Regions from separate parts of the Crassaminicella indica genome, predicted to be linked through region 1. Evidence: a T-box and tRNA genes for the amino acid it is inferred to sense, from the RefSeq annotation. Region 1 holds a T-box; the other holds one or more tRNA genes.
What was found. The T-box of region 1 lies ahead of alaS (alanine--tRNA ligase). A T-box ahead of a tRNA ligase gene usually reads a tRNA of that ligase, here a tRNA-Ala.
Positions count from the first base shown of each region.

Region 2: it has a tRNA-Ala gene. The T-box ahead of alaS (alanine--tRNA ligase) is inferred to sense a tRNA for this amino acid. The anticodon was not compared.

Region 1 covers NZ_CP078093.1:2,421,624-2,425,982, reverse strand. The annotation lists gene alaS (alanine--tRNA ligase) at 1-2,578, opposite strand, end outside; T-box leader at 2,625-2,851, opposite strand; gene KVH43_RS11525 (AI-2E family transporter) at 3,047-4,267, opposite strand; gene KVH43_RS11520 (YtxH domain-containing protein) at 4,323-4,359, opposite strand, start outside.
Region 2 covers NZ_CP078093.1:546,540-550,898, forward strand. The annotation lists rRNA gene KVH43_RS02605 (23S ribosomal RNA) at 1-1,705, opposite strand, end outside; tRNA gene KVH43_RS02610 (tRNA-Ala) at 1,753-1,828, opposite strand; rRNA gene KVH43_RS02615 (16S ribosomal RNA) at 1,894-3,420, opposite strand; tRNA gene KVH43_RS02620 (tRNA-Phe) at 3,501-3,576, opposite strand; tRNA gene KVH43_RS02625 (tRNA-Pro) at 3,581-3,657, opposite strand; tRNA gene KVH43_RS02630 (tRNA-Ser) at 3,671-3,759, opposite strand; tRNA gene KVH43_RS02635 (tRNA-Lys) at 3,765-3,840, opposite strand; tRNA gene KVH43_RS02640 (tRNA-Arg) at 3,846-3,922, opposite strand; tRNA gene KVH43_RS02645 (tRNA-Leu) at 3,927-4,010, opposite strand; tRNA gene KVH43_RS02650 (tRNA-Tyr) at 4,022-4,106, opposite strand; tRNA gene KVH43_RS02655 (tRNA-Thr) at 4,115-4,189, opposite strand; tRNA gene KVH43_RS02660 (tRNA-Asp) at 4,198-4,274, opposite strand; tRNA gene KVH43_RS02665 (tRNA-Val) at 4,290-4,359, opposite strand, start outside.

The sequences.
Region 1 (4,359 bases):
ATATATCCTTTGCTCCTGCTTGTGCCATGGTTGGTTTTCCACCACCACCACCACCTGCTATTTTGGCAACCTGTCTAATAATATTCCCTGCATGAATTCCTTTTTCAACAACATCTTTTGTTGCCATAGCAACAAAATTTCCTTTATTATCTTTTTCTGTTCCTAAAACGACAAGACCTGAACCTAATTTATCTTTTAATTGATCTCCTAGCTTTCTTAAGCTATCCATATCTAAGCCTATCAACTTATATGCTATTACTTGAATATTTTCAACTTCAACTGCTTTTTCTAATATTTCATTCACAGCACTCTTTGCCATCTTATTTTTAAGAATTTCTACTTCTTTATGTGCATCTTTTAAATTATTCACTAAATTTTCTACCTTCAATACAATTTCCTTTGGATTGCTCTTTAAAGTTCTTGCAATTTCTTTTATTTTTAATTCTTGTTCTTTCATATATTCATATGCTTTATGTCCAGTAATAGCCTCTATTCTCCTAATTCCAGCAGCAACGCCACCTTCACTTATAATCTTAAATAATCCTACTTGACTTGTATTATTTAAATGTGTTCCACCACATAGTTCTATACTATAATCTCCCATAGAAACTACACGTACAACTTCTCCATATTTTTCCCCAAAAAGAGCTGTTGCTCCTTTTTCTTTTGCTTCATTGATACCCATTTCTTCTGCTAAGATTGTCATACTCTCAAGAATTTTTTGATTTACTAATTCTTCAACCTTTTCTAATTCCTCTTCAGTAAGTGCTTGAAAATGTGAAAAGTCAAATCTTAGTCTATCTGGCGTTACTAAAGAGCCTGATTGTTCAACATGATTGCCTAACACATTCCTTAATGCAGCCTGTAGTAAATGAGTTGCTGTGTGATTTCTTGCAGAGCTTATTCTTTCTTCCACATTAATAGATGCCTTGACTATACTATTTACAGATATAGTTCCTTCTAATATCTCACCTATATGCAATATCCTATTGTTACTTTTTTTACAGTCTGTTATTTTAATTTTGCAAGTTTCATTAAATAAGAACCCATGATCTCCTACTTGTCCTCCACCTTCTGGATAAAATGGCGTCTCATCTAATATAATAGTAACAGCATCACCCTTTTGAGCATACTCTACGATTTCATCACCTTTTACTAATGCTATAACCTTTGCGTTCATCTCATATTCTTTATATCCTTTAAATTGTGACTTTATATTTTCATCTAGCTTTGCATATACGTCTTCCTTCCAACCTATCTCTTCATTGTTTTGTCTTGCATTTCTTGCTCTTTGTCTTTGCTTTTCCATTTCAGCTTTAAAACCGTCTTCATCAACAGTCATATTTTCTTCTTCCAATATTTCTTTAGTCAACTCTAGTGGAAATCCATAGGTATCATACAATCTAAAAGCTTTTTCTCCAGATAAAATATTTTTATCTTCTCTTTTTAATTCTTCAATATAACCTTTTAGAATTTCACTACCTTGATCTATTGTCTCTTGAAATCTTTCTTCTTCAATAGCAACAACTTTCTTAATATATTCTTTTCTTTCCAAAAGCTCTGGATAAGCTTCACTCGATACTTCAAGCACACTATCTACTAATCTACTTAAAAATTCTCCTTTAATACCGAGTAATTTTCCATGTCTTGCAGCTCTTCTTAATAACCTTCTAAGAACATATCCTCTACCTTCATTGCTTGGCATGATTCCATCACATACCATAAAAGTAACAGAACGAATATGATCTGTTATAATTCTCACTGAAACATCTGTTTTTTTATTTTCTCCATATTTTTGTCCAGAAAGCTCTAATACTTTATTTAATATATGCTTTATAGTATCTATTTCAAATATAGAATCCACATCCTGTATAATACATGCTAGTCTTTCTAATCCCATTCCCGTATCAATATTAGGATTTGGTAATGGATTATAATTTCCTTCCTCATCCTTATCAAATTGTGTAAATACATGATTCCAAAACTCTATATATCTATCACAATCACATCCTGGTTTGCAATCAGCACTGCCACAACCATACTTTTCTCCTCTATCATAATAAATTTCAGAGCATGGTCCACATGGTCCTACTCCTATTTCCCAAAAGTTATCCTCTTTACCTAATCTTACAATTCTTTCTTGAGGTATACCTATTTTTTTATGCCAAATTTCATAGGCTTCATCATCTTCTTCATATACGCTCACCCATAATTTTTCAACAGGAAGTTTTAAATATTTTGTTACAAACTCCCATCCCCAATGGATAGATTCATTTTTAAAATAATCTCCAAAGGAAAAATTTCCAAGCATCTCAAAAAAAGTAGCATGTCTTGCTGTTTTTCCTACATTTTCAATATCTCCTGTTCGAATACATTTCTGACATGTAGCCATTCTTTTCTTAGGTGGTGTATCTATCCCCATAAAATAATTTTTCAAAGGAGCCATTCCCGCATTTATTAATAATAAACTCTTGTCATTTTCAGGAACTAGCGAATAACTAGCTCTTACATAATGACCTTTGCTTTCAAAAAAATCTAAAAACTGCTTTCTTATTACATTCAAGCTCATTTTTTCCATAGTATCAACCTCCATTATTTTTATACAAAAATAAACTCTCATCCCATATAGGGACGAGAGTATTCTCGCGGTACCACCCTACTTACCAAAATACTTTGGTCTCTCTTATCAATACCTAGCACTATAATGGTTGCAAGCCACTGCCCTTTACTAATATTTCAAGGTCAATACTCCGAAGCTGCTTCCAAAAACTCAAATCAGAAGTCTTTCAGCCAATGGACTTCCTCTCTACAGATTTTATGTTTTTGTACTCCTCTTCATCATTGTATTTTATCATTTTTCTTTTTCTCATTAACTTTAATTGATTATATATAAATTAGTACTATTTGTCAATTGTTAAATCTATTGTTCCCAAATTTTAATATTATATTATAAATAAACAACTTAAAAACTCACTTCGTTCAAACAATGAAGATTCTTAACGTATTTTTTATACAATTTCAGTAAGTTTTTTAATCGAATGAATATTTAAATATTTACAATTAAATCTATAATATGCTCTATAATTATCTTTATACTAGCTGCAATAGGTACAGCAAAAATCAAACCTATTAATCCAAAGCATTCATTTCCTATCAATAAAGCTATGATAACCATAACAGGATGCAGTCCTACACTTTCTCCAACAATCTTAGGTGTAATAATAGCACTTTCAATTTGTTGTATAATTGTAAAAGCAATGATAACCCAAAAAGCTTTCACAGGAGTATCCATAAGTGCAATAATTACTCCTGGAACAGCTCCAATAATTGGTCCAAAATAAGGAATAATATTTGTTATTCCAGCAATAATTCCAATAAGAAATGCAAAGTTTACTTTGATAATTAACAATGCAATAATACTTAATATACCAACACAAGTAGCTACAATAAATTGTCCCCTTATAAAATTATTTAACAATATATGTATATCTTTGCAAATATTTATCAATTCTTTTCTCAAAATTCTTGGAATCATAAATACTATTTTCTTTTTAAAATACTCAGAATCCTTTAAAAAATAGAAAGTAAAAATAGGAATCAAGACTAAAGTAACTATATGGGAAAATATATTGAATATGCTATTAGTAATTTTTTTCATTATATCCATGATATAAATTTCACTTTCTATTAAGTGATCTTGTATTGTATCTTTAATGAAAGAAAGCTGAGGTGAAAAATTATCTAATTCCTCAATTTTTTTGTATATATGGTTTATATATTCATTGGCTTCTTTGTTGTATTTTGGTAATATTTCTATTAAACTTCTTGCTTCTTTTATAATATTAGGTGTTACTATTGTAGCAAACACTATTATTATAATAAACATAGAAAAATAAACAATTATAACACTCCAAATCCTAGAAACCCCTCTTTTATATATTAAATTAACAATAGGATTAATTAAATATGCAAATATAATTGCCCAAATGACAGGGGAAAATAATTTCCATAAGCTAGCTCTAAAATTATATATCATAATTGTTAATAACAATATTATTACTAAAACAAAAAAGTAAAAGAAATGTTTTCTTTTCATTGTTAATTTTTTGCTGCTGCTCACATAATGATTCCCTATATGAATCAAATAATATGTTAAACATCCCAAAAATATCAAAAAAAGTATATTAATTGCAATAATAATTATTACAAATATATAACATATAGGTTTTGTCTTAATAATATTAAAAATATTTAATCCTATATCCATTGATTCACATCCTTTTGAATTTCATAAAAGCAGCTAAAGGATTAGCTGCTTTTACCTATCTTAAAAAATTTATTGATTGAATCACATCTACC
Region 2 (4,359 bases), 880 kb from region 1:
CTTAACAATAGTTCTCTCGCTCGCCTTAGGATTCTCTCCTCACCTACCTGTGTCGGTTTGCGGTACGGGCACCTACAATCTCGCTAGAGGCTTTTCTTGACAGTGTGGAATCAGTAAGTTCGCTACTTGTTTTTCGCTCCCCATCACGTCTCAGAATTATCGAAACGGATTTGCCTATCTCGACTTCCTAAACGCTTGGACGCACACAACCAACGGTGCGCTTAACCTATCCTCCTGTGTCACCCCATTGCTCAAACGATTTTCGGTGGTACAGGAATTTCAACCTGTTGTCCATCGCCTACGACTTTCGTCCTCGGCTTAGGTCCCGACTAACCCTGAGTGGACGAACCTTCCTCAGGAAACCTTAGGTTTTCGGCGGGCAGGATTCTCACCTGCCTCTCGCTACTCATGCCAACATTCTCTCTTGTATACAGTCCACTGCTCCTTACGGTACAGCTTCAACCCGTATACAATGCTCCCCTACCCATCCCAAAGGGATGCCGTAGCTTCGGTGACAGGTTTGAGCCCCGGTAATTTTCGGCGCAGGATCACTCGACTAGTGAGCTATTACGCACTCTTTGAATGAATGGCTGCTTCTAAGCCAACATCCTAGTTGTCTATGCAATCCCACATCCTTTTCCACTTAACCTGTACTTAGGGACCTTAGCTGACGGTCTGGGCTGTTTCCCTCTCGACTATGAATCTTATCACACATAGTCTGACTCCTAAAATTATGATTACGGCATTCGGAGTTTGATAGTCTTCGGTAACCGGTGAGGGCCCCTAGGACATTCAGTGCTCTACCTCCGTATCACAACTTTTAAGGCTAGCCCTAAAGCTATTTCGGGGAGAACCAGCTATCTCCGAGTTCGATTGGAATTTCTCCGCTATCCACAAGTCATCCCAGCCTTTTTCAACAGACATGGGTTCGGTCCTCCACGAAATTTTACTTCCGCTTCAACCTGCTCATGGATAGGTCACCCGGTTTCGGGTCTACGGCATACAACTAAAATCGCCCTATTCAGACTCGCTTTCGCTGCGGCTCCGTAGCATAACTACTTAACCTTGCTGCATACCGTAACTCGTTGGCCCGTTCTACAAAAAGTACGCGGTCGTTCATAAAAAGAACTTCCACTGCTTGTAAACATAGGGTTTCAGGTTCTATTTCACTCCCCTCCCGGGGTTCTTTTCACCTTTCCCTCACGGTACTATGCGCTATCGGTCACCAGGTAGTATTTAGCCTTGGGGGGTGGTCCCCCCTGCTTCCCACAAGGTTTCACGTGTCTCGTGGTACTCTGGAGTATACTCGAAAGTCTTCTTGTTTCGCCTACAGGACTATTACCTTCTACGGTGAGCCTTTCCAGACTTCTTCGACTACAATACCTCTTTCTTAATGAGTATATCCACAACCCCTAAAGAAAATTCTTTAGGTTTGGGCTAGTCCCCTTTCGCTCGCCGCTACTTAGGGAATCGAGTTTTCTTTCTCTTCCTCAGGGTACTTAGATGTTTCAGTTCCCCTGGTATGCCTACCATTACCTATGGATTCAGTAATGGTTACTTAAGTATTACCTTAAGTAGGTTTCCCCATTCGGAAATCCCCGGATCAACGCTTGCTTGCAGCTACCCGAGGCTTATCGCAGCTTACCACGTCCTTCATCGGCTCCTGGTGCCAAGGCATCCGCCCTATGCTCTTTATAGCTTGACCAGTAAAAATTGTATTTTATATGCATTGTTCAGTTTTCAAAGTACATGTGGTGGAGACGAGGGGGATCGAACCCCTGACCCCCTGCGTGCAAGGCAGGTGCTCTCCCAGCTGAGCTACGTCCCCATAATTAACTTTTGAAGGTTTGATCCTTCAAAACTATACAGTATAAGTTAAGCCTTTCTCCTTAGAAAGGAGGTGATCCAGCCGCACCTTCCGATACGGCTACCTTGTTACGACTTCACCCCAGTTATTGATTTCACCTTCGGCAGCTTCCTCCATAAGGTTAGATAGCTGACTTCGGGTGCCCCCAACTCCCGTGGTGTGACGGGCGGTGTGTACAAGACCCGGGAACGCATTCACCGCGGCATTCTGATCCACGATTACTAGCAACTCCAGCTTCATGTGGGCGAGTTGCAGCCCACAATCCGAACTGAGACTGGCTTTTAGGATTTGCTCCAGATTACTCCTTCGCTTCCCGTTGTACCAGCCATTGTAGCACGTGTGTAGCCCAGAACATAAGGGGCATGATGATTTGACGTCATCCCCACCTTCCTCCGAGTTATCCCCGGCAGTCTCTCTAGAGTGCCCATCCGAAATGCTGGCAACTAAAGACAAGGGTTGCGCTCGTTGCGGGACTTAACCCAACATCTCACGACACGAGCTGACGACAACCATGCACCACCTGTCTCTCTGTCCCCGGAGGGATTTCACCGATTAAGGTTAATGCAGAGGATGTCAAGTCCTGGTAAGGTTCTTCGCGTTGCTTCGAATTAAACCACATGCTCCGCTGCTTGTGCGGGTCCCCGTCAATTCCTTTGAGTTTCAGTCTTGCGACCGTACTCCCCAGGCGGAGTGCTTAATGCGTTAGCTGCGGCACCGAAGGGATGAACCTCCGACACCTAGCACTCATCGTTTACGGCGTGGACTACCAGGGTATCTAATCCTGTTCGCTCCCCACGCTTTCGTGCCTCAGCGTCAGTTACAGTCCAGAGAGTCGCCTTCGCCACTGGTGTTCCTCCTAATATCTACGCATTTCACCGCTACACTAGGAATTCCACTCTCCTCTCCTGCACTCAAGCCAATAAGTTTCCAAGGCTTACTACGGTTGAGCCGTAGCCTTTCACCCCAGACTTTATCGGCCGCCTACGCACCCTTTACGCCCAGTGATTCCGGATAACGCTCGCCCCCTACGTATTACCGCGGCTGCTGGCACGTAGTTAGCCGGGGCTTCCTCCTAAGGTACCGTCAGTTTTCTTCCCTTAGGACAGAGTTTTACGACCCGAAGGCCTTCATCACTCACGCGGCGTTGCTGCATCAGGCTTTCGCCCATTGTGCAATATTCCCCACTGCTGCCTCCCGTAGGAGTCTGGACCGTGTCTCAGTTCCAGTGTGGCCGATCACCCTCTCAGGTCGGCTACTGATCGTTGCCTTGGTGAGCCGTTACCTCACCAACTAGCTAATCAGACGCGGGCCCATCCTATACCGCTAAAGCTTTGACTCATGTACCATGCGATACTAGAGCTTTATCAGGTATTAATCCCGGTTTCCCGAGGCTATCCCTGTGTATAGGGCAGGTTGCCCACGCGTTACTCACCCGTCCGCCGCTTTCCACTAATCAAATCTCCCGAAGGATCATTGACAGCTTCTCGCTCGACTTGCATGTGTTAGGCACGCCGCCAGCGTTCATCCTGAGCCAGGATCAAACTCTCAAATAAAAGAATTCGAATTGAACGTTTCTCGTTTATAACGAGTATCTGGCTTAATTTCTTACACTGTATAGTTTTCAAAGATCAAATGGTGCCCAGAGGCGGAATCGAACCACCGACACGGGGATTTTCAGTCCCCTGCTCTACCGACTGAGCTATCTGGGCATTTTGGTCGAGGTGGCAGGATTTGAACCCGCGGCCCTCTGGTCCCAAACCAGATGCGCTACCAAACTGCGCTACACCTCGATATTTTTTCATGTGGCGGAGGGGGTGGGATTCGAACCCACGGCCCCTTGCGGAGTCACTGGTTTTCAAGACCAGCTCCTTAAACCACTCGGACACCCCTCCGTATTTGGTGACCCATCCGCGGCTCGAACGCGGGACACCTTGATTAAAAGTCAAGTGCTCTACCGACTGAGCTAATGGGTCTAGTATGGCGGGTCCACAGGGACTCGAACCCCGGACACACGGCTTAGAAGGCCGTTGCTCTATCCAGCTGAGCTATGAACCCATATTGGTGCGGGTGGAGGGACTTGAACCCCCACGCACAAGGCGCTAGATCCTAAGTCTAGTGCGTCTGCCAATTCCGCCACACCCGCGATATAAAATTTGGTGGAGGAGAGTGGATTCGAACCACTGAAAGCTTAGCTAACGGATTTACAGTCCGCCCCCTTTGGCCACTCGGGAACTCCTCCTAATTCTTTGGAGCTGGCGAAGGGAATCGAACCCCCAACCTGCTGATTACAAGTCAGCTGCTCTACCGTTGAGCCACACCAGCACATTTATTGGCGACCCGGAAGGGGCTCGAACCCTCGACCTCCAGCGTGACAGGCTGGCATTCTAACCAACTGAACTACCGGGCCATAATCAAATTTTAATGGTGGGCGCAATAGGGATCGAACCTATGACCCCCTGCTTGTAAGGCAGGTGCTCTCCCAGCTGAGCTAT